One region of the Paenibacillus sp. P46E genome, then DNA from elsewhere that is predicted to be linked to it. Evidence: a T-box and tRNA genes for the amino acid it is inferred to sense, from the RefSeq annotation. Region 1 holds a T-box; the other regions hold tRNA genes.
The links. A T-box is a leader RNA that pairs with one kind of tRNA and senses whether it is charged. The one in region 1 lies ahead of A3849_RS11730 (arginine--tRNA ligase), so its partner is inferred to be a tRNA-Arg.

Region 1 (7,850 bases):
TTCCGGCGGTGGCGATGAGCCGGCTGGAGAGGCCGGTTTTGTCGGAGCGGGCGGCTTCGATGCTACTCTCCATGAGCTGGACCAGATCGCTCACCTTGACGCCAATCCCTTGGCGGCCGGACATGGCATAGGAGCTTTTGCCCTCTGAAGTATCGATGCCAAGCTCAGCGGCGGAAGCCGGACTGAGTGAAACTACACCGTAGCTGACATGATGCAGCTTCTCTGCCTGCTCCGCATACCCCAGCACCTCAAGCGCCTGCTTCACCATCGCCTGCGGGTACTCCTGCCGGTAGTCGATGACGTTGACCACTCTGTCCGCCTTGCCAAAAGCCATAGGGCCTCCAGTCAAACCGGTTGTCCATAGTCCCGAGTTGAATTCGCTGTAGCTGAAATCCTTGTCCAGCAATCCGAATTTCCAGAGATGATAGGCAATATCCTTGGCAGTGTAGGTCAAGATTCCGTTAGAACGCACCAGCACCTTGTCCTTTTGATGATCCTCCGAATCGCTCTCCGTCCCGTCAGCACCCGGTTGTTTCAGAATCCAGCATCCTGCTAGTTTACCCTCTGTCTCTTGGACAAACACTGCGGTCTCTTTCAGCAGACTGAAGGCGGATGACCAGAAGCCCCCCTTTAAAATACTGCTCTCCCAGACCAGAAGATCGTACCCGATGCCAAAGTTGTCCATCTCCGCGACATGCTCTTTTACGATCCGTTCCGCAACCAGTTGGCCGAGCCAGGCCGTATTGCCGTGGCCTTCCTCCAGTTCATGGAGAATGTCCGTCCGTTTATGGACTCTCTCCGGCTGCAGTGCATACTCCTTGTTGACGGCGGCATAAATATCCCAGCAGTAATCCCCGAAACGGACATGCTCTCCGGCCAGCGGCACATGAAGCAGGCCCACTACCGTATCCGCCAGTTGATTGCCCAGATCATCCACATAGTTGTGGACCTCCACGTTGTACCCTGTTTTCCGCAAAATTCTGACCAGCGCATCGCCGATACAGGAGTTTCTCAGGTGGCCTATATGCATAGATTTGTTCGGATTGACGCTGGTATGCTCGACAATTACTTTTTCCCCGCTGCCCGGAGGCAGTTCGAAGGAATAGCCTGCCCATTCCTGCCAGTTGATGTATATATTAATAAATCCCGGAGCGGCGATCTCGATGCGCTCGAACAATCCGCCGGCAACGCCCATCTGCTGAAGCTCTGCGGTGATTAGTCCGGCGATGGACATGGGAGCTTTGCGCAGTTTTTTGGCTAACTGCATGGCAATGTTGCTTGAATAATCACCGAAATCGGCGTTCGCAGGCTGCTCCAGCGCAATGGTTACCGGTTCTGCAGGTTCTCCCCCGAGACTACGGATTACTTTGTTTACGCTTTGTTCCAAATGGTTGCTAATCAGTTGACTTAACATTGGATTCCCTCCTTAAAAAATGCACTACAGCTGCAAATCCAAGAGGCCCGGTAAACACAAAAAAGCCCCGTCTCTAAAAGAGACGAGGGCATAAGCGCTCGCGGTACCACTCTCGTTGCCGAACACAGGGTTCAGCCACCTCACAGGTTAACGGCCTTCAGCCGGGGCTTCCTACTGCAAGTTCAGAAGTCCATCTCCCGGGTGCGCTTCATGACAGGATCTGTACCGGCTTACACTCTCCCGGCTCGCTGGGGACTAGGGTCCTGAATCACTACTTTCCCGTTCATCGAATGTGGATTGATTTTTATCAGTATAGCGAATTTTTGGGAGAAAGCAATAGCCATTTTGTGGTGAGGCCAAACCAGACATCAGGGCGCCTGAGATTAACCGATCAATCCGCAGCGGGTGCACCCGTTAGATTTTTAATGTCTGTCGAGCCGTATATCAGCAGGGCAATTACGATTACAAGCAGAATACCGCCGGCAAAGTCTTCTCCGTCAAAGCTGTCCATCCGTCAACGCGCCTCCCTTTCGTCATTTTTCCGGGCTTCAGGAGTTATCGGTTTTTTTCTTCAGGGCGGTCATGATTTCGTTCAGGGTCAAACTGCTGTTATCATCCAGAAAACGGACCAGCTTATCTACATTGTTAGAATTACCGGTGCTTAAATCGCCCAAGGATTTATACTTTCCCGTCAAACTGACGAATAGGGAAGCATCGGTATACATCTGGATAGAATCTACCCGCAGTTTGCCGGTCAGCAGCAGCACAGCCACTGTATATTCCAATCCTTTTGGAATTTGCTTGTTGGGATTAGCCGGTTGTTTGTTGGCACCGGTCTTTTTTCCCTTTCCAGGAGGGGGCATGGAATCTCCCTTCTTCCATAAAACAATCTATTTCTACACTCTATGCACTTGAGCTGATATCGGTGAATGGAGCCTGTCTTCTGTCCACACGGTTAGCCGCTTGCTCGAATATGAATATATTGTGCGACTAGGATCAAACACTGCAAGAGTCTTAGCTTCATAGACTGAATGGTGAATACAAGAAAGGAGGAATGGGACAAGATGGCTATTGTATCAACGGGCCCCCTGGAGAACAATACGGTTCTGGGGGTTAGACCCACACAGCTGGTGACGGTGAAAATGGTATGCAGAAATACAGTAAATGCTGTCACTGTAACCATTCAAGGGTATGTGCTTGGCACAACAAGAACGTTGTATGTAAATGAAATGATTAATATCGGACCCGATGAAGTTGTGACGAGAAATTATTTTGCTGATTTGGATGCCTTCGAGTTTGTGTTTACAACCGGTTCTGGAGATGTGGAGGCTGTTGGAATATCCGTGTGGGGCAAACAATCTTCTGGTCAGCTGGTCGGAACACACCGGGTCGTGGAACACGAGAAAACAAGTCAGGGTGCATAATACGAATCAAATTGGAAAATGAAAACAGAAACAGGGACCTTCCGGCGGTATAAGTGAGGAGGTCCCTGCTTAGTTATGTGGGATGATTATTTCCAGATGTGGATCAGATCATCAGAATCTCGCGGATATCCTGCTCCGTTAGGGAAGATAAGGCTTCCTGACCCGGCTCGATGACTTCATCGATCAGATTTTTTTTCTTCTGCTGCAGCTCGTACATTTTATCTTCTACCGTGCCTTGAGCAATCAGGCGGATCACCTGCACCACTTTCTTTTGTCCGATCCGGTGTGCCCGGTCTGCGGCCTGCTGTTCGACAGCGGGATTCCACCACAGATCATAGAGAATGACGGTGTCTGCTCCGGTCAGATTCAGGCCTGTCCCCCCGGCTTTGAGCGAGATGAGGAACAGGTCCCTTTCTCCTTCATTGAAAAGTCCACACAGTTCAACCCTCTTAGAAGCAGGAGTATGGCCGTCCAGGTAGAAGTGTGAAATCCCCTGCAAGCCCAGCTCGCGGCTGATCATCCCAAGCATCTCGGTGAATTGCGAGAAAATCAACATCCGCTTGCCGGAGCTGCGGCATTCCTCGATAATCTCCAGCAGTTGCTCGAATTTACCCGATCCGCCCGTATAGCCTTCCACAAAAAGTGCAGGGTGACAGCATAACTGGCGCAGGCGGGTAAGTCCGGCAAGCACCTTGATTCGCCCATTACCGAACCCATTGCCGAATTCATCGCTGTCCAGATGCTTCAGCGCTTCCTTCCGCAGTCTGGCGAGATAGGCGACGTACAGCTTTTTCTGCTCCGGCAGCAGCTCGGAGGCCTGAAGGGATTCGATCTTCTCCGGCAGCTCTTGGAGTACATCACTTTTCAGGCGGCGCAGCAGAAACGGGCGGATCCGCCTGGCGACAGTCTCCCGGGGCAAATCGTGAAAGGCTTTTTTGCCCGGGAACAGTCCGGGAAACACGACGCCGTAGATCGACCAGAGATCCTCCAGCGCATTTTCGACCGGGGTTCCGGTGAGGGCGAAGCGGTAGCGCGCCTGCAATGCTTTTACCGCCTGTGCCGTCTGGGTGGCATGGTTCTTGATGACCTGCGCTTCATCCAGGATGAGTGTATGGAAAGAACGCTTAACGTACAGCTCGACATCGCGGCGCAGCAGCGGATAGGAGGTGATCAAAACATCACAGCCTGCTGTATTCCGCAGCGTCCGTCTCCGTTCGGTCAGGTCCCCGTCGGCGATAGCCGCTTGGATCTGCGGAGCAAAGCGCTTCAGCTCATTCTGCCAGTTGTAGAGCAGGGAGGCAGGCGCAACAATAAGCGCAGGCAGCCCGGTCTTGCGGATATCTTCCAGCTCTGAGAGCAGGAAAGCGATGCTTTGCAGCGTTTTGCCCAGCCCCATATCATCGGCCAGGATGCCTCCAAAACGGTAGTGAGCCAGCGTCTTCAGCCACTGGAAGCCATACTGCTGGTAATCCCGCAGCACCGGAGCTAGTGTCTCCGGGAGCGGAAAGTCAAGATTCTCCGGACTGTGCATGTTCGCCAGAAGACGGCGGAAGGAGCGTCCAATACGGATAGCATCGGTACCTCCTTTGCCAGTATCGGCATCCAAGTGAAGGCCCTGGATTAAAGGCAGAGAGAATTCTGCGGCAGGGATATCGGCAGTCCCCATTCCGAGCTCGTTAATGAGTGCAATAATTTCCTGGAACTCGGCGGTTTCCAGCGGCAGCAGTGCCCCGTCCGGCAGGCGGTAATATTTGCGCTTCTCCTGCAAGGACTTCAATACCAATACGATATCTGACTCGGGAATGCCGTCCATACCGAATTTGAAATCAAGCCAGTCGGTTTTTTCATTCCAGGTCAAACTGGCCTTAGGGACGTACGTACCGGTAGGCATCCTCAACTTGACAGCAGTAGTCGCGTATACCTGCAGCAAGGGCTCCAGCAATGGAATCGTATGGTACAGGAAGTCATATTCCCCTTCCTCGTCGTTCATAATATAGCCGCTGTCCGTCCGGGCAAAAGACTCATGGGCCATCAGCTCCAGAATCCGCTGCTCGGTTTCACTATCCCGCATGAGGATGACTTCATCGCCACGGTCCCGCACCTGCTCCTCCAGCGGATTGATAACAATCGTTCCGTACTGGAATTCAAGCCCGGCCAGCAGCCGGTCCCGCACCCGGTCCAGATAGAGTCTGGCTTGCAGCTGCGTTTGTACAACCCGGTCAGCAATGGCAGCAGCGATATGAACCTGTCCCAGCTTTTTGAGGCCGGGAATCACCTTGTCCATAAAAGGTTCCATCTGCCCTGGAGCGATAACGATCCCGTTGGTTCTGGACTCGGACAGCATCTTCTTCAGCTCAGAGAGACGTATGCATTCCTGCACCGGCAGCTTCAGCAGCTTGCTTTCAGACAGCACAAGCCCGTAATCCTCCATGACCGTAAGTTGTGCCAGTCCCTTAATGTCCAGCCGGTAGCCTTTTTCTTCAGCCTCATCAAACTGAAAACTTAGCTTAGGGAGCCCGCTTTCAATGGGAATGCCTGCGGTGACCGTGTCGCCAGCCTGCCAATGAACAGAAGAGGATGCTCCCAGAACAGGCAGAAGAGATTCCCAGAAAAAAGGCGGAATGGCCAGCACCCGCTCTCCGCCCAAATTTCCCGGATAGGAGGAATAAGGGGAGGTATGGCCTTGGTAGACCCGTTCATTCAGAAGAATCTCAATCAGCTTCAGCAGCACTGCATTGTCTTCCTTCTTGAAGCTGTGTTCTGCAGGGTCATAGATGAAGTGCTTGGAGAATTCAAAGGGTTCGCCGCGGCGGACGCGATCCAGAAATGCTCTTATTTTCTGGACAATGTAGAGGCGTTTGGGGCCAACCTTCAGTTCAAGGCCGAGCATGCGGTTGCCAAAGTTATAGGAAAAGGGTTTGCAGATAAATTCCATTTCCAGCGGGATTCTAACGTCTATATAGGCTCCTGCGCCGCTCGGGCGCTGACGGCTGTTCCCGAACAACCCCAGCATGCTGCTTACAAGATGCCGGTCATGTGATGTATCAGCTAAGTTTGGCGGATTACTCTCCGAATGACGGGGGAATAGCACGCCAGTCTTTCCTGTATACACCTCAAGATTGCTGAGGTCAGCCTCCGGCTCCGTTCCCGATGAGTGTCCATCCACGTCTTCCTCGGCATAGAGGATAGATACCAGAACAGCGGCAATATGCTTGCAAAACGGTCCACCGTGGGAATACGCGGGACAGGAGCATTTGCCGTTCACATCTCCGTCGCTGTCTATGGTTAGCGTGATATCGTAAGGCTCCAGTCCGTAGACAGTAGCCTGATATTTCGAATATTCCAGTCCCTCATTATCTTCTACGGCGGCCAGCCGGACCTTTCCAGCTTCATAATCCTCTGAGCCCCGTTCAAAAGCTGCCTTACCGCACAGCAGTCTGATTACCCGTTCCGGCACATAAAAACTCACCGCATGATCACTTCCTTTTAACATATCCTTAATTCCTGGATTGCTCTAGCTTCCATATTAGCAGAACATGCGTACGCCTTCAAAGCAGGAATCAAGTGGAAACGGCTTCGCCGTCCTTTTAAAAGCTTATGCTTCCGAAGCAGCGATACTACGTATCGCTTTCAGGAATCCGTTTCAGCGAGAAATATAAGGATGATTTATAGCGTGAAACATATAAATCCTTATATTTAAAAAAAGCCATCCTGGGCCCGCAGATCTGCAGGCCCAGGATGGCCGTGGGTCGGACGACGCGCTTAACGCGATTGGATGAGTCCGGATTTCTGGAGCAGTCTTTGCAGCATCACGGCTGCCTCCGCTCTTGTAACATGGGATTGTGGAGCAAGCTCCATTCCGCTGCGGCCTGTGATCAGACCTGCCTGCAGGCTGATGGCAATACTGTCCAGCGCCCACGCAGAAGCTTCACCCGCATCGGAGAAGCCTCTCAGAAGTTCAGCTGTGCTGCTGCTTGTGAGCTTCGCTGAAAGTCCGGTGAGATGCATCGCCTCTGCAATCATGGTCATCGCCTGCTCGCGGGTGATGGAATCGCCGGGCCGGAAGGTACCGTCATCGAATCCGCTGATCAACTGGTGAAGGTAGGCGGTTTGCACCATACTGCTGTACCAGTCGGAGCTGCTCACGTCCTTGAAAGGAGCGGAGCCGTGAGCCGTGTTAAGTCCGAGTCCACGGACCAGAATCGCGGCGAATTCGGCGCGTGTCATCTCACGGTCTGGCAGGAAGTAGCCTTTCCCGCTGCCGTCAATAACCATCCTTGCCCCCAGGTCATTGACGGCCGTTTTTGCCCAGTGTCTGGACATATCCCTGAATTCCACCGGGTGGGTAACAACAGCATATGTGCTATTGGTGAGACTGCTGATGACCGCGTTATACCCCCCTTCCTGCTGTACAAACCGGGTGGGAACATGGCGCACGGTACCGTCCGTTTCAATCACAATGCCGGTAGCGCTGCTTACATCTGTACCGGCTGGAAGAGAGAAGATCCGTTTTACATAAGTGCTGAAGCCGGACAGGTTGGTGGTTTGACTGCCGTGAATGAGCTTTACCGAGAAGTCGAGCGGCTCGGCAAGGAAGGTAAAGCTATGTTGGGCAGCGGCAGCGCGGGCGTTGCTGTCCAGACTTGTATCCAGAGCGGCAATCTCAATTTGAATGCGCACCTCTGCTGCGGATACGTTCGCTCCGAGCTGACCTGTTATCGTATTCCAGCTGATATGCTGTAAGGGAATGATATAGGTTGCTTTGCCGCCCTGAACGGATAAAGAGGCCTGATTCTGCTGTAAATATCGAAGCACTTGTCCGTTAAGTTCTACGGTCTGTACTTCTGAACTGTTGACAAATTCTATGGAGATCTCGGCGCCAGGCGGCTGTGCACCCAGGATTCCTTCGAGCTTGCCTTGATCCAGGGATAGAATGGAGTGCTGCCTGTTATTCACCTGGACATTGGATATAACGCCCAGATCTACCGTTTTGCCGTTCACAAACATCAATA
Region 2 (7,850 bases), on a different contig from region 1:
CAGGCACACATATGGAGGCTTAGCTCAGCTGGGAGAGCATCTGCCTTACAAGCAGAGGGTCGGGGGTTCGAACCCCTCAGCCTCCACCATAGTGCTTATAAGTTTTTTACTGACGCGGGGTGGAGCAGCCCGGTAGCTCGTCGGGCTCATAACCCGAAGGCCGCAGGTTCAAATCCTGCCCCCGCAACCAATTTGGAACCGTGGTGTAGTTGGCCTAACATGCCTGCCTGTCACGCAGGAGATCGCGGGTTCGAATCCCGTCGGTTCCGCCATCAATACACTGCTTCAGGGATGAGAATCCATTAAGGGTTCGTTGGAGCATAAGCTTCGTGAGGATTACATCGCAATCTCGCAACGAAGTGAAGAGTATCCCGTCGGTTCCGCCATTATTGTGGCATCAAGGTTTCAGGGATTGAGAATCCTATATTTCGAAGTATAGAGTATCCGCCCGATTCCGTGGTTTTGCTAATTATTAATATTGGGGATTAGCCAAGCGGTAAGGCAACGGACTTTGACTCCGTCATTCATAGGTTCGATTCCTATATCCCCAGCCATCTTCACCTCACAAAGTGGAGTTAAGATTTAGTATATTGAGAGCCATTAGCTCAGTTGGTAGAGCACCTGACTTTTAATCAGGGTGTCGAAGGTTCGAGTCCTTCATGGCTCACCATTTTTCTTCTAAAGTGTGCGCGTGTGGCGGAATGGCAGACGCACCAGACTTAGGATCTGGCGTTTTACGACGTGGGGGTTCAAGTCCCTTCACGCGCACCATGTTTTTGCGGACGTGGCTCAGCGGTAGAGCATCGCCTTGCCAAGGCGAGGGTCGCGGGTTCGATTCCCGTCGTCCGCTCCATATAGATTTTGCGCCCTTAGCTCAGCTGGATAGAGCGTTTGACTACGAATCAAAAGGCCGGGAGTTCGAATCTCTCAGGGCGCGCCATTATTATTTTACAAGAATATATTAACGGGATGTAGCTCAGCTTGGTAGAGCACCTGGTTTGGGACCAGGGGGTCGCATGTTCAAATCGTGTCATCCCGATTTTACACCTGTGCGGGTGTAGTTCAATGGTAGAACTTCAGCCTTCCAAGCTGATAGCGTGGGTTCGATTCCCATCACCCGCTTAATTGTTAATCAAGTAAACCCTTGTGGAGCAAGGGTTTTTTTTGTGCTTTTCACCATATTGTGTTTTTGCCGACAGTCAGAAAGTATAGGGAACTGATATTATTAGAGTGGCGAGCACAATTCATGAATACCAGGAAATTAAGGAGCCTACATCTATGACTGACAAAGTAATTCGGATCTTCAAAATTATCAACGCGATCCAATCCAGTCCAGGGATTACAGCCTCGGATCTGGCGATCAGATGCGATGTGAACATAAGAACTGTCTACAGGGATTTGGAGATCATAAGCCATTTTGCGCCAGTAACGAACGAGGGTAGAGGTACTGGCTATAGGTTTATGGGTAAGTTTTTTTTGTATCCGCTGGATTTCTCCGAGCAGGAGGCTATGGCCTTTTCTCTTCTACCTTCTATCTTGAATCAGGATAAAATTCCCCCAGGCTTCCATACCGCCTATGATAAGGTCATGGGCACACATCTCAAGGAAAAATCCAAGTCCAACGCAATACTTGAGAATATTGGCGATATTATTCAAATGGGTAAACCTGCTTACCGCAAAGAAAGCAGGAACTTCCTGCAGCCGATTATCGGCGCAATTGTGGAGCAGCGGAGTATTCGGGCAATTTATCATTCCCAGTCGCGCAATGCAATTACACAGCGTGTGATTGATCCGTATTACTTGATTCCGCGGGATCAGCGGTTCTATCTGATTGGGTACTGCCATCTTAAGGAGGCTATCCGGACCTTTCGTATCAGCCGTTTTCAGGAGGTGGAGGTAACGGATAAGGGCTTTGATAAAGGCGATTTCAATATTAAAAAATATCTGAAAAATACCTGGTCCATTGACCGTGGCAATAAAAATATCAAGTTCAAGGTGCGTTTTCATCCTGAGATTGCCCGTTATATTAAAGAAGAGGAGCTCTTTGTCCATCCATGGATGAACGATGAACAGGATGGCAGCCTGCTGTTTGAAGTGACTGTCAATAATGAGAAGGAATTCACCAAGTGGATTCTGCAATATGGCCCAAATGCAGAAATTCTGGAACCGGCGTCGGCCAGAGAAGGGCTAAAGGGTCAGCTTACCCAGTGGATGGAGCTTTATCAAAAGTGAGCAGGTACGATATAAGCGATTCCTGACTGGAAAGACTGCACATACAACAGGCATCAATGAGCGCAGGCTTTCGTCCCCGTCACTCACATGGCAGATGTTACTTAGAGCGTTATGGGGAACTCAAGCTTCTTTGCATGTAGAACAGATGTAGCTTATACCAGTGAATAGGTTATTTTTTTGTAACCCGTAGATCGAGAAACTTTTATCATCTTCGATGCGTCAAATAGATAGAAAAAAATGAGGATTTTAGCATATCCAGGAGGATGAGCTTGTGAAGAAGTTATGGATTACGATTGTAGTGGGGTTGTTAGTGTTTCCAATGATGTTTCAGTCCCCGGCTCAGGCGGATACACCCATTAGTATTATTATTGATGGAGTCCCATTGTCAACAGATCAGCCGCCTGTAATGGTAAGTGGCCGGACGATGGTACCGCTACGTGCAATCTTTGAAGCCTTTAATGCCAACATCAAGTGGAATCAGAAGACACAAACAGTAACCGCCACTAAGGATGATACAACGGTTATATTGAAGATTGGCTCCAAGATCGCTACGATTAACAATAAGACTGTAAGTCTAGATGTACCCGGTCTAAATTTGAAGGGCAGAACAATGGTACCGACACGGTTTGTAAGTGAAGCTATGGGTCGAGAAGTGGGATGGAACCCGAAGACCAAAGTTGTGACTATAACCACCTCGGTCCCGAACGTTGGAAATGCAGGTCCGGCTACTAGCGTAGCAGCGCAGGATGTAAGTGACTTTGGTGACGGCCGGGATCTGCAAGTTAGCTTCACCCGTGCGGCAGATGAGTCACTAGTGGATCATTACCGAGTTCTGATTGTTAAAGCAGGGTATATCCTTAATCTGTCATCAGCGCAAACGATAGCCTCATCTAATTATTCCGCTGTATTAGCAACAGGTTCCAATCCTACGATTAAATTGACTGCTACATCGAGAACGGTTGATGGCGACTTAGTTAAGAGTAATCAAGCTTATATAGCTTATGTCTTGACGGTCGGCAAGGGGAATAATACGAGTACGCTTTCTAGTGGGTCTTCCTCTATTACACTTGTGAATAACACTTCTGAATTTCTAAGCAATGTAAAAGTAAATGATATCAGCGACTACGGCGATGGGCGAGATTTATTCGTCAGCTTCAACAAGCTGTCAGATGAGACCAAAGTAAGTTCTTATCGGATATTTGTGATCAAAGCTGCGAATTATTCAACTTTTAATTTGGCGAAAGCAAACGCTGTCTCCACTTCTGATTCCATACAAGTTAGCAAGACGGGTTATAACATCTCTCAGATCTTGTCTTCAGGAGCCAAGGATGTGGATGGAGCTCTTGTTAAAACAGGGGTTAGTTATCGGGTGTTTGTCATGGCGATTGATAGCAGTAATGCAGCTAATAATGTGTTGTCTTCTGCTTCATCTGCAATTACGCTGTCAAGCGTAGGTATCACTGGCTTGAGTGTTAGCGACGTTAGCGATTATAATGATGGCCGTGATTTGAAGGTGTCATTTACTCATGCTACGGACGAAACCTATATTAGCCAATACCGAATCATAGTAGTACCTACGTCATATTACAGCAGCTTCAGCTTATCTGACGCGAATAATACATCGAGTGCCTACTATACAACTGTGAGTACATCAGGATCTACTACCAATCAAGTATTGAACTCGTCAGCAAGAGATGTACGCGGCAATTTGATAAAGAATGGCACTAGCTATAGAGTGTATGTGTTATCTATCGGAAGCGGGTCTTATTTAGGGGCTAATGTACTTTCGTCTGCTTCATCGGATATTATGTTGTTTAATGTTTCGAGCTTGAGTGCCGTTTCTAACTTGAGTGTTAGCGACGTTGACGACCATGGTGATGGCCGTGATCTGAAGGTGTCATTTACTCATGCCACGGATGAAACCTATATTAGCCAGTATCGGATTATGGTAGTGCCCGCGTCATATTCCAGCAGTTTCAGCTTATCTGATGCGAATAATGTATCCAGTACCTACTATACAACCGTAAGTACAACTGGATCTACTACTAATCAAGTGTTGACCTCGTCAACCAGAGATGTGCGTGGCACTTTGATAAAGGACGGAATTAACTATAAAGTGTATGTGTTATCAATCGGAAACGCGAATTACTCGGGGCCTAATGTATTGTCCGGGGAATCACCTGTCATAACCTTGTCGGGTAAAATCCCGGTTGTCTCTGTAACGAATGTAACGTATAGTGTGAACGATGGTAAAATACTGATAAGTTTCAACAAATCATCCATTGAGACGAATATCTCGGAGTACCGGGTATTGGTAGTTCCTTCTAAGCAAGGCTTTGGATCGACGGATGCCTTAGGGGTGCAAGCTTCGTTGTATAAGTCGATCGCTCCTAATGGAACGAATCCTTCAATTGTGACTGCGACAAGGGATGTTAACGGAGCTTTAATTACTAAAGGAAAAAAATATAAGGTATATATTCTTGCCGTAGCCAATAGCAGTGGTGTGCAGAATGGTGGTCTTTCAGATTCAACGGAAGAGTTTGAAATATAACTACGCTCAAGTGGAGACGGCTATACTATAAAAAGTAATCTAGCCTGTGCTACGCTGTTCCAGAAGGAACTACGCGGCACAGGCTGTTTGTATGAAGAAGCTTGTGAGAGCCGGGTTATATAGGCAGACGGGCAGAATGAAATAAAGCCCGGCCTTCACGGCCGAGGCTTATTCGTACCATAGGGGACAGGTTACTCGCCTTGCGGTATAGTCAGTCCCAGACCTTCAGCTATGCGCTGGCCGAACTCAGGATCTGCTTTGTAGAAGTGTCCGATCTGGCGGAGCTTGATCTCTTTGTTCTCGACGGGGGTCATGGCGCCTACAATATTGCGGATCAGGCGTGCACGTTCTTCTTCACTCAACAAACGGTAGAGGTCCCCGGGCTGAGTGTAGTGATCGTCATGATTATAGGCTACACTGTCGGCCTGCCCGGTGACTTCAAAAGCTGCCGGCTTGTGTGCAGGCAATTCTGTTGCTCCGCCGAAGCTGTTCGGTTCGTAGTAGACGGAACCGCCGCCGTTATTGCCATGAATCATTGCGCCGTCGCGCTGGTTATTGTTCACCTCGGCGATAGGGCGGTTAATAGGCAACTGATTGTGATTCGCACCTACACGGTAGCGGTGGGCATCGCCATAGGCGAAGAGGCGGCCCTGCAGCATTTTATCAGGAGAAGCTTCAATCCCGGGGACAAAGGAGCCGGGAGAAAATGTAGCCTGCTCCACTTCTGCAAAATAATTCTCCGGATTGCGGTCCAATACCATGCGGCCTACTTCAATGAGCGGGTAATCTTTTTGCGACCATACCTTGGTTACATCGAAGGGATCAAACCGGTAGGTATCAGCATCTTCTACAGGCATAATCTGCACATGCAGTCTCCAGGCAGGGAAATCTCCCTTATCAATCGCATTGAACAAATCCTCTGTATGATAATCCGGATTCTCTCCGGCGATTTGCGCGGCCAGATTCACATCGAGATTCTTTACGCCCTGCTCTGTTTTGAAATGGTATTTGACCCACACTGCTGCACCCTCGGCATTGACCCATTTGAATGTGTGGCTCCCGAAGCCGTGCATATGGCGGAGCGTAGCGGGTATGCCGCGGTCGGACATCAGAATCGTCACTTGATGCAGCGACTCCGGTGAAAGGGACCAGAAGTCCCAGACGGCATTGGGATTCTTCAGATGGGTCTGCGGATGGCGTTTCTGGGTATGAATAAAGTCCGGAAATTTGATTGCATCACGGATGAAAAAGACAGGTGTATTATTGCCGACCAAATCGTAATTACCTTCTTCGGTATAAAATTTCACGGCGAAGCCGCGCGGATCGCGAACGGTATCGGAAGACCCCAATTCCCCGGCTACTGTCGAGAAGCGGATGAACATGGGTGTACGTTTGCCCACTTCGGACAGAAAAGCCGCTTTGGTATATTGAGACAGGTCTTGGGTGACTTCAAAATAACCATGGGCTCCCGCTCCTTTGGCATGAACCACACGTTCGGGCACACGCTCCCGGTTGAAATGCGCCAGCTTTTCCAGCAAATGTACATCCTGCAGCAGTGTAGGTCCACGGGAACCGGCTGTCATGGAGTTCTGGTTATCCCCTACAGGAGCTCCCCAGCTGGTTGTAAGTCTGTTATGGCTCTCACTCATGAATAATCTCCACCTCATATTAAGATTTGAATTTAGAATAAGTATAAATACTATAATATCAAAAAAATTTAAAATATCAATCCTAAATTATAATTATTTTAAATAACCCTGGAGAATCAAGCATTTTCTGTTGCGCTGAGGCTTAAAAATGAACGATAATGGGGCTGTTGGAATTACAGGGAGTTTGGTCAGTTAGGGGGAGACAACATGCTGGATCGGCTGATTAGTCTGCCATTCACGATGACGGATGAGGAGCGCAGAGAACTGCACATCCTTACGCTTAACGAAAATATTTCCAGAGGCAAGTTGTTTGCCAAAATTATTATAGGCATTGAATCAGCTTTGGCAATCACTGACTTGGTAGCTTCTTTCGCTAAGGTGCACGATAGCTTTCATTTCAGCTTTTATTTTATCATGTATGTTTTCATGATCGGACTGAATGTGGCTTTTCTGCTGGGAGCTGCAGCCTATGAAAGAGATGCCAAGCAGGTGGAGGGCAGGTATCGGCTGTATGAGAAGCTGTTTATCGTATATGCGTATACTTTTGTGATTTGGGGTTCTGTCGTGACGTTGTCGGATCAGCGGCTATATGGGCAAGTGATGGCTTTTGTGATTAATCTGGTCAGCATTTCGGTCATCTTTTATTTCAATAACAGGATGGTGCTGTACCTGTATGGAGTCTCGGCAGGATTGCTGTATATCGGGCTCCCCTTGTTTCAATCGTCTTCGAATGTACTGATAGGCCACTACGTCAATCTGACTTTGTTCCTTTTCTTTACCTGGGTGGCATCAAGAATTCTCTATGTGAACTATTGCAGCAATTATTACAACGGGATACTGCTGGGGAACAGCCACCGGAAGCTGGAAGAGCAGGTCATTCAGAATGAAAAAGTACATCAGGAACTGGCCCGGGCCAACGGGGAGCTGCAGAGGTTATCGCTTATCGATGCGCTGACAGAAATTCCGAACCGCCGTGCTTTCGACCAAAGGATACAACAGCTGTTAAGCTCGGGCAAGGAAGCGGCCAGTATGGTTGCTGTATTAATCATTGATATTGATTACTTCAAATCATTCAACGACAACTACGGGCATGCTGAAGGGGATCGGATCATTAAAGAAGTGGCTCAGGTGATCCATGGGGAAATGGAGGGGGAGCGGCAATTTGCAGCCCGGCTGGGGGGTGAGGAGTTCGTCGTTGCAGCCTTTGATACCGGGGTGAGCGGGGCGATGGGGCTTAGTGAAAGAATCCGTATGCGTATTCAACAAATGTCGGTTCACCACGGATATTCCGAAGTCAGCTCCTATATTACAGTGAGCATAGGCGCCGCCGCAGGTGAAGCGACGAATCCGGGGGAGATTGCGCTGCTAATGGAGCTCGCAGATCAGGGGTTATATGTGGCGAAAACGAGCGGCCGCAA
Region 3 (7,850 bases), on a different contig from region 1:
CCTCTTGCTCCTCACTTAATTTGAAATCATACAAGCTCTCAGGTTCGTCCATGGATACCCTCCTCCTAAAATGCAATCTCGATACCTTTATTCAATAGAACCGCCTGTTCATAAACGTAATGGGCAGCGGCCAGATCTTCAATGGCAAGCCCCAGGCTTTTGAACAGTGTAATTTCCAACTCACTGCTCCTGCCCATACCGCTGCCGCACAATAATCCGCCGATCTCACCAACAATATGCCCGGAGGAGATAGCACCCTCAGCCAGTGGAATCAGATAGTCTCCCGCCTCATGGACAGCAGACTCCAGCCGGTCCACATAGAGCCTTGACCCGGCAACCAGCGTCGTATCCAGTTCGCGGTCCATCGGCCTGCAAGCGCCTACCGCGTTAATATGTACTCCCGGCTTGACCCATTCTCCGAAGAGGACCGGCTGCGTGGATGCCGTAACGGTGCAGATGATATCTGCATCCCGGACTGCATCCCGGACGGATTCAACCGCGCTGATCTGCACCCCCCACTTCCCGCTCATCACTTCCGCAAAGCGCTCTGCTTTGCCCTGCGTTCTCCCCCATACCTTGACATACCTGATTCGGCGGACCTGCAGCATTGCCTCCAAATGACTCTCGGCCTGCTCACCGGTCCCTATTATCGCCAGGACTTCTGCATCTCCCCGAGCCAGCAGCTGTGTCGCCACGGCACTGACCGCAGCCGTACGAATCGCTGTAATCGCCTGTCCATTAACTATTGCTCGGAGACTCCCCGTGGAAGCATCGAATAATGAGACAGCCCCTTGATGGGAGGGCAGCCCCAAGCTATGGTTATGCGGGAATACGCTGATTATTTTGGCTCCTGCCACGGCCTCCCGCCGCAAATACCCTGGCATCAGACCCATAAGATTCCCCTCCTGCAGGGGCAAGACCTGCCGCATGCTCTGCACCGCCTCACCGCGTGCTAGATCCGTCAGCACCTCTCCCATTACCTGGATCGCTGCCTTCATTGTCAATATCTCCGCTGCTTCGCTTCCACCTATAATCCTCACTCCTGTTCCCTCCCGTTTACCAAGTAATAGCAGATTACACAAATGCCCAAATGTACTGATGACTATAAAAATACAATCATACTTATCTTTCTAGGCCATCATTTGCTATACTCTATATTAGCGAAAAAAGTTAAAAACTAAAACAAAGGGGTAATCCTTGATGATCATTCAGCCAAAAACGCGCGGCTTCATTTGCACAACCGCCCATCCGGAAGGGTGCGCCAAACAAATACAGGAACAAATTGATTACGTAAAAGCACAAAAGAAGTTAACCGGACCCGTGAATGTGCTCGTTATCGGTGCCTCCACCGGATATGGTTTGGCTTCCCGGATTGCTGCCGCTTTTGGAGCCGGAGCCAATACGATTGGTGTATTCTTTGACAAGGCTGCTGAAGGAGTTCGCACCGCTTCTGCAGGGTGGTATAATTCTGCCGCTTTTGAACAGGCAGCCGCAGAGCAAGGCCTCAAATCCCACAGCATCGTTGGGGATGCCTTCTCAGATGCCATCAAGACCACAACAATTGACCTTATCAAGGCGGAATATGGCACAGTTGATCTTGTAGTGTATAGTGTCGCTTCCCCGCGCCGTACCCATCCCGTAACAGGCGAAACCTTCTCCTCCGTAATTAAGCCGGTAGGCACTGCCTATACGAACAAGACCATGAACTTCCATACCGGAGAGGTCTCAACGGTGACTATTGAACCTGCTACAGACGAAGAAGTCCGCCAGACAATCGCCGTTATGGGCGGGGAAGACTGGGGAATGTGGATCGATCAGCTACAAGCAGCCGGCGTGCTGGCAGATGGGGCAACCACAGTAGCCTACTCCTACATCGGGCCAAAAATTACCCATCCGATTTACCGGGACGGAACCATTGGACAGGCCAAAAATGATCTGGAGCAGACTGCTATCGCGCTGAATCAGAAGCTGGCTGCCTTAGGCGGCCGTGCTTTTGTATCGGTTAACAAAGCACTTGTCACGCAGTCCAGCTCGGCAATTCCAGTGGTTCCGCTGTACATTTCTGCACTGTATAGAGTGATGAAGGATAAGGAACTACATGAAAACTGCATCCAGCAAATGTACCGTTTGTTCGCAGAGCATTTGTATAATGGCGGCGAAGCGGCGGCAGACGGCAGCCACCTGATCCGTATCGATGATTGGGAAATGCGCGAGGATGTGCAAATCGAGGTTATGAGACGCTGGAACGAGCTCGAAACCGACAATGTCCCTGAACTGGCAGACCTTGAGGGCTATCGCGAAGACTTTTTCCATCTGTTTGGCTTCCAGACCGAAGGTGTGGATTACGAAGCCGATACCGATCCTTCGGTAGAGATTCCCAACCAGGTTTAAAGCTTCTTAATATTCCGCCTCACACCTGATAAATAAGCCGCTCCCTGAAGTTCGAGGGGGCGGCTTATTTACGTTTTCTATTTTTTCACAACGATCTGTTCCAACTCAATCGCTGATTATATCCGTATTTTTCAAAACATGAATATCACTCTTGTCAATTATATATCTAGATGATATATTACAATACGATATAGATCGCATTGGTATATAAAAGGAGATGTATTCATGTCTATTTCATTATTAAAAAGGTTTCTTAAGCAGCCTGTCACTATTGTCGGAATTATCACTGCACTCTTATTCCAGGTTTTCTTCAGCTTAATTTGGGTGACAGGGTACGATCATGTTAGTGACCGTGTAAACCAAATGTCCATTGCTATTGTTAATGAGGATGGCACCGCTGCTCAGCCAATCATTGATGGAATTAGCAGCTCATTGAAGTTCCGGCTCGAGACTGACCTGACCTTGCAGGAAGCGAAGGATGCGATGAACCGCCGTGATATCCGTATGATTATCAATATCCCGCAAGGGTTCACCAAGCAGCTGAGTAATCCAGAGGAACAAGCCGAGCTGGACTACTTAATCAACCAATCCAACCCGCAGATGGTGTCCAATGCCATGCAGACGGTAGCCGCTCAAATCACTGCCGCATTGAACAAGCAGACTACTGTGCGAGGCCTTCAGCAGGCGCTTGAAGCCATGCAAATTCCGGCCGCACAAGCCGATATTTTGAAATCCGGCATCTCGTCCCGCATACATGCCAATGTGAAGATCACTAACCCTGCTACTAACTTTGCCCAAACCATGGTCCCTTTGATGATTGTTACAGCCTCCTTCACCGGCTCCATGCTGCTTGCTATGAACCTGAACCGCGCTTCGATAGTTCTCTCTTCCCAGGCAGGCAAATGGCAGCGGTTCGCCGCACGCTTTATTATTATGGGTACCGTAGCCTTCCTGGCCTCTCTGATCAGCACTACACTGATTAATAGCCTAGGCATCCCGTTCACTACAGGATATTTCGCTACCTGGATGTTCGAATTCCTGATCATTCTAGCCTGTATGACAGTTGCACAGCTTAGTCTCGTACTCTTTGGAGATGCAGGCGCCTGGATGAACATCGGTCTGCTCTCCATTCAGATGCTGTCCTCCGGTGCGACCATTCCCCGCGAGATTCTGTCACCATTCTATGTCTGGATCGGCCAATTCTTCCCGGCCCGTTACGCCGTGGATGGCATGTTGGATCTCGTGATCGGCGGCCAGGGAATCAGGCACGACGTGCTCGCTCTCGTCTATATCGCAATCGCCTGCACCCTGCTCTCCGCTCTAGTGACTGTAGTCCGCCGTGCCCCCAAAAAGATTCCTGTAGAAGCAGCAAGCCCTGCATCCTCCTAAAACAAAAGAACAAGTCCGTGTCTCCTATACGGGCTTGCTCTTTTTCATAGCTACATATGAATAAAAGATAGGCTGCTCTTGTTCTAGCTAATAATTAAACTGCCTTCTGAACGTGGCGGCCATTCTTCATAAAGATGCTTTCGGCACACCTCCAACAGGGCAGTATAACTGTCCATGAAATCAAGCTGCTTCAGAATATCCAGATAGCTTTTTAATTTCGTGGTGTCCTGGCTTTGCTTTAGGCAGACTAATGTAATTTCATAGAATACAGAGGTCACAATCTTGTCGTACAGCAGGTTTGTTTTGTCAGCTAACGGTAATGCCCGTTTGAGAAAGAATAGGCTTTTCTCATAATTCCGCTCAGCGAGACAGATATTCGAGATGTTTTGGAGTAAATGTTGTTGAATAGTTCTACTCTCGGCAAAGGAACGATATTTATCAAACTCATGCACAGCCCTTTGCCCAAAAAAAATGGCATCATCACTGCTTAAAGTGAACAGGAAGTTGTTTAGCAGTTTGAACTCATACAAATACCAGGTATCCACCTCAAGCAAATACGGCTTGATAGTATTGGCTACTTCACTTATCTGCTTGATTTGATCTTCATGCCCATACTGGATCAGCACTCCCTGCCCAAGTAAATACAAATGGTAAAAGGCATCTGTTCCCGTACTCCGATACATCGCAAGGCATTCATGGCTAGTCTCCCTAAGCTTTTCAAAATCATACCGGTTCCCGGCTTCAACCAACGTAAGATGCAGTGTCCGTTTGATCGGCTGAGCGAGATCCTGATGCAGAAACAGCAGCTCTTCAAGAGACATCTCCAGTTTATCCAGAAGTAGAATCAGCTTGTCATAACCCGGATAATACTTCCCTCCCTCAAAACGCGACAGATTGGAGCGGCTCATAATTCCCTGGGCAACCTCAGTTTGATTCATCCCTTTGGACCTTCGAATCTGTTGAATCGTTGTACCTAGATACATCCTTTCCCTCCACTTTTGTTGTGAGTATACAGCACAATTCTCCAGCCTTTTTTTCATTGTATGCTACATTCGACGCAATGAAAATACATTACGGCAGAGAAGGAAGAGAATAAGAATGAGCATATATCGGAATCTGAACAGCACAGTTTGGAATATCCTCATAGGAACCCTTTTTACGAGAACAGCACTTTTTATGAGCACTCCTTTTCTGGCGATCTTTTTAACGAATCAAAAGGGCCTTTCCCTCCTGGATACAGGTTATATCCTCAGCATAAATCCACTCATCAATGTTTGTTTCGGCGGTTTTGGCGGATTCCTGGCAGATAAGCTTTCTTTGAAAAGAATTGTGGAGTACATCCCCATTGTCTGGGGAACCGTGTTCATACTCTTTTATTTTGCCGATAGTTCTTGGCATTTCCTCCTGCTCAGCGGCCTTAACGGATTATGCTACTCAATCTTTGAACCAGCAAGCAAAAAAATACTCTCTACCCAGACTCCCCGGGAGAATCGGCTACTGGTATTCAATCTGAGGTATGCAGCGATTAATCTCGGTGCTTTTGTCGGTCCACTACTAAGCCTGCTATTTAACATGAAAATGACATTATTTCCTTATGTACTCCTCGGCATTCTGTACATTCTATACGGGATATCCACACGCTTCTTCTTCCGCGATCTGCCGGGTATACATGTGTCTGAACCGCAAAAAGCGAAGTACAGCGCCCATGCCTTCAAACTACTCCTACAAGACCATGTTTTCCTCCTGCTGTTAGCCGGTATGAGTTTCTCCTTCTTCGGCTACTCTCAGTTGAACGCGACAGTGTCACAGTATCTGGCCAATACTAGTTCCTTAACCAACGGCGTTCAGCTATACTCTACCTTGTTATCAGCTAATGCCTTTATTGTTCTCGTAGCCCAGTTTGCAATGCTTCGTTGGATATCCAACTGGAACCCCTTTAACGTTGTACTGCTCAGCAATTTACTGATCAGCATGAGTTTTTTGTCCTTCCTTTTTACCGCTACCTCATTTATAGTTCCACTGATATTCATCCTACTTTTCAGTCTGGGAGAACTATTAATAGGTGCTCGCTTCGATACAATGGTAGATGAGCTTGCCTCAGAATCAGCCAAAGGCTTATATTTCGGCTGCTCCGAGTTCGTCAAAATCGGCACTATCGGAGGTCCTATCCTGGGAACGCTTCTGTTGAATCAATTCGGCTTCCAATCCGGATTCTCTGTATTCGGACTAATATGCCTCATATGCATAATCGGCTCCGGACTCATTGTTCTATCCAAATTCAAGCATCAGTGGAACATATTCAATACATAAGATAATTCCCACAAAATAAAAATAGCCTTGCACACCGCTAAAAGCGATTTACAAGGCTACTAAAGTATACCGGCGAGAGGACTCGAACCTCCACGGTTTCCCACTCGATTTTGAGTCGAGCGCGTCTGCCATTCCGCCACGCCGGCGAATTATTAGTTAAAAGATAAATGGCGCGCCCTGAGAGATTCGAACTCCCGGCCTTTTGATTCGTAGTCAAACGCTCTATCCAGCTGAGCTAAGGGCGCAAATTATGGAGCGGACGACGGGAATCGAACCCGCGACCCTCGCCTTGGCAAGGCGATGCTCTACCGCTGAGCCACGTCCGCACACGGTATGTATAGCATTCATTTCTTAAGTAAGATACCTCAACGAACCCTTAATGGATTATCGTCTCTAAAAAAGTGTAATAATGGCGGAACCGACGGGATTCGAACCCGCGATCTCCTGCGTGACAGGCAGGCATGTTAGGCCAACTACACCACGGTTCCAAATTGGTTGCGGGGGCAGGATTTGAACCTGCGGCCTTCGGGTTATGAGCCCGACGAGCTACCGGGCTGCTCCACCCCGCGTCAGTAATAAAAAATTCTATTCAATAATGGTTCCCTGGTGGAGGCTGAGGGGTTCGAACCCCCGACCCTCTGCTTGTAAGGCAGATGCTCTCCCAGCTGAGCTAAGCCTCCATTGAAAGAAGCAACTTAATGATCTTAACACATTCTCACGCAAAATGCAAACATTATTATAACCTTCAAATTAAAACAATGACTCGTATGGGATTCGAACCCATGTTACCTCCGTGAAAGGGAGGTGTCTTAACCCCTTGACCAACGAGCCTTAATATTATTATTCTTTTCGACAACAAAAAATATTATATCAAGTTTAAATGGATAAAGCAATAAAAATATTTCATTTTGATTTCAACTGATTCTTGGCAGTAGTGTGATATCTAACAGCAATGCAATACACTCTACCACATCTTCAATTGACAGCCGCTCTGTGTCCAAATGATAGTGGAATACCTCATGGTTCAAGCCCTCAACACATCTATCAATTTGTTGGGCAGCCCATGAATTTTCCTCCTCTCCACGGCTTCGCAATCTTGTTAACAGCGTTTCACGGGAGGCCCGTAAGGTGAACTGACTAATCAGTATTCCTTCCTCTCTTAGTCTCCCTACGATCTCTATGAAATAAATAGGATCAGCCACTGTCATCGGTACGATAACCGTCCCACTGTATTCAGAATCTATGTATTTCAACATTTGATAATTAAAGTCTCTCCAGAGAGTATAATCCTGGAAATCCGTTTTTGACATGACATGCGGGATGTTTTCTCTAAGATAATATCCAGTTATCTCAGGGTCAAAAACAAAGGACTGAGGCAGCCTGCGATGCAGCTCATAAGCAACTGATGTCTTCCCGGAACCAAATGCGCCATTCACCCAAATAATTATATGAACCACCACCAAAATATCATATTTATTACTATACACAAAAAAGCCATTGTCGATGACTCAACAATGGCTTCATGTGCTTGGCAACGTCCTACTCTCCCAGGACCCTTCGGTCCAAGTACCATCGGCGCTGGAGGGCTTAACGGTCGTGTTCGGGATGGGTACGCGTGGAACCCCTCCGCTATCGCCACCAAACGGGCATTTGCGGTGCAAATGCATCATTCAGGTCTCAGCATCGCCAAATGCTGAAAACAACTCTTCTTCAATTAACCTCTTGGGCCTCATGAATCGGAACTTGATTCCTGAAAACTG

Region 2: it encodes a tRNA-Arg, which carries the amino acid that the T-box ahead of A3849_RS11730 (arginine--tRNA ligase) is inferred to sense. The anticodon was not compared.
Region 3: it encodes a tRNA-Arg, which carries the amino acid that the T-box ahead of A3849_RS11730 (arginine--tRNA ligase) is inferred to sense. The anticodon was not compared.

What each region holds. Positions count from the first base shown of each region.
Region 1 is NZ_LVYZ01000035.1:54,276-62,125, reverse strand. Features, by position in the region: gene A3849_RS11730 (arginine--tRNA ligase) at 1-1,414, opposite strand, end outside; T-box leader at 1,490-1,710, opposite strand; gene A3849_RS11725 (hypothetical protein) at 1,963-2,277, opposite strand; gene A3849_RS11720 (hypothetical protein) at 2,479-2,838, shown strand; gene A3849_RS11715 (DEAD/DEAH box helicase) at 2,942-6,331, opposite strand; gene A3849_RS11710 (cadherin-like beta sandwich domain-containing protein) at 6,601-7,850, opposite strand, start outside.
Region 2 is NZ_LVYZ01000030.1:125,982-133,831, reverse strand. Features, by position in the region: tRNA gene A3849_RS08415 (tRNA-Val) at 14-89, shown strand; tRNA gene A3849_RS08410 (tRNA-Met) at 114-190, shown strand; tRNA gene A3849_RS08405 (tRNA-Asp) at 195-272, shown strand; tRNA gene A3849_RS08400 (tRNA-Gln) at 480-554, shown strand; tRNA gene A3849_RS08395 (tRNA-Lys) at 595-670, shown strand; tRNA gene A3849_RS08390 (tRNA-Leu) at 688-771, shown strand; tRNA gene A3849_RS08385 (tRNA-Gly) at 779-853, shown strand; tRNA gene A3849_RS08380 (tRNA-Arg) at 864-940, shown strand; tRNA gene A3849_RS08375 (tRNA-Pro) at 966-1,039, shown strand; tRNA gene A3849_RS08370 (tRNA-Gly) at 1,052-1,122, shown strand; gene A3849_RS08365 (helix-turn-helix transcriptional regulator) at 1,279-2,232, shown strand; gene A3849_RS08360 (copper amine oxidase N-terminal domain-containing protein) at 2,504-4,783, shown strand; gene katA (catalase KatA) at 4,975-6,432, opposite strand; gene A3849_RS08350 (GGDEF domain-containing protein) at 6,640-7,850, shown strand, end outside.
Region 3 is NZ_LVYZ01000042.1:92,176-100,025, forward strand. Features, by position in the region: gene A3849_RS15260 (dipeptidase) at 1-52, opposite strand, end outside; gene A3849_RS15265 (ornithine cyclodeaminase family protein) at 66-1,040, opposite strand; gene fabV (enoyl-ACP reductase FabV) at 1,201-2,391, shown strand; gene A3849_RS15275 (YhgE/Pip domain-containing protein) at 2,617-3,780, shown strand; gene A3849_RS15280 (helix-turn-helix domain-containing protein) at 3,864-4,763, opposite strand; gene A3849_RS15285 (MFS transporter) at 4,879-6,090, shown strand; tRNA gene A3849_RS15290 (tRNA-Leu) at 6,158-6,236, opposite strand; tRNA gene A3849_RS15295 (tRNA-Arg) at 6,259-6,335, opposite strand; tRNA gene A3849_RS15300 (tRNA-Gly) at 6,342-6,416, opposite strand; tRNA gene A3849_RS15305 (tRNA-Asp) at 6,501-6,578, opposite strand; tRNA gene A3849_RS15310 (tRNA-Met) at 6,583-6,659, opposite strand; tRNA gene A3849_RS15315 (tRNA-Val) at 6,695-6,770, opposite strand; tRNA gene A3849_RS15320 (tRNA-Glu) at 6,850-6,921, opposite strand; gene A3849_RS15325 (AAA family ATPase) at 7,005-7,577, opposite strand; rRNA gene rrf (5S ribosomal RNA) at 7,617-7,733, opposite strand.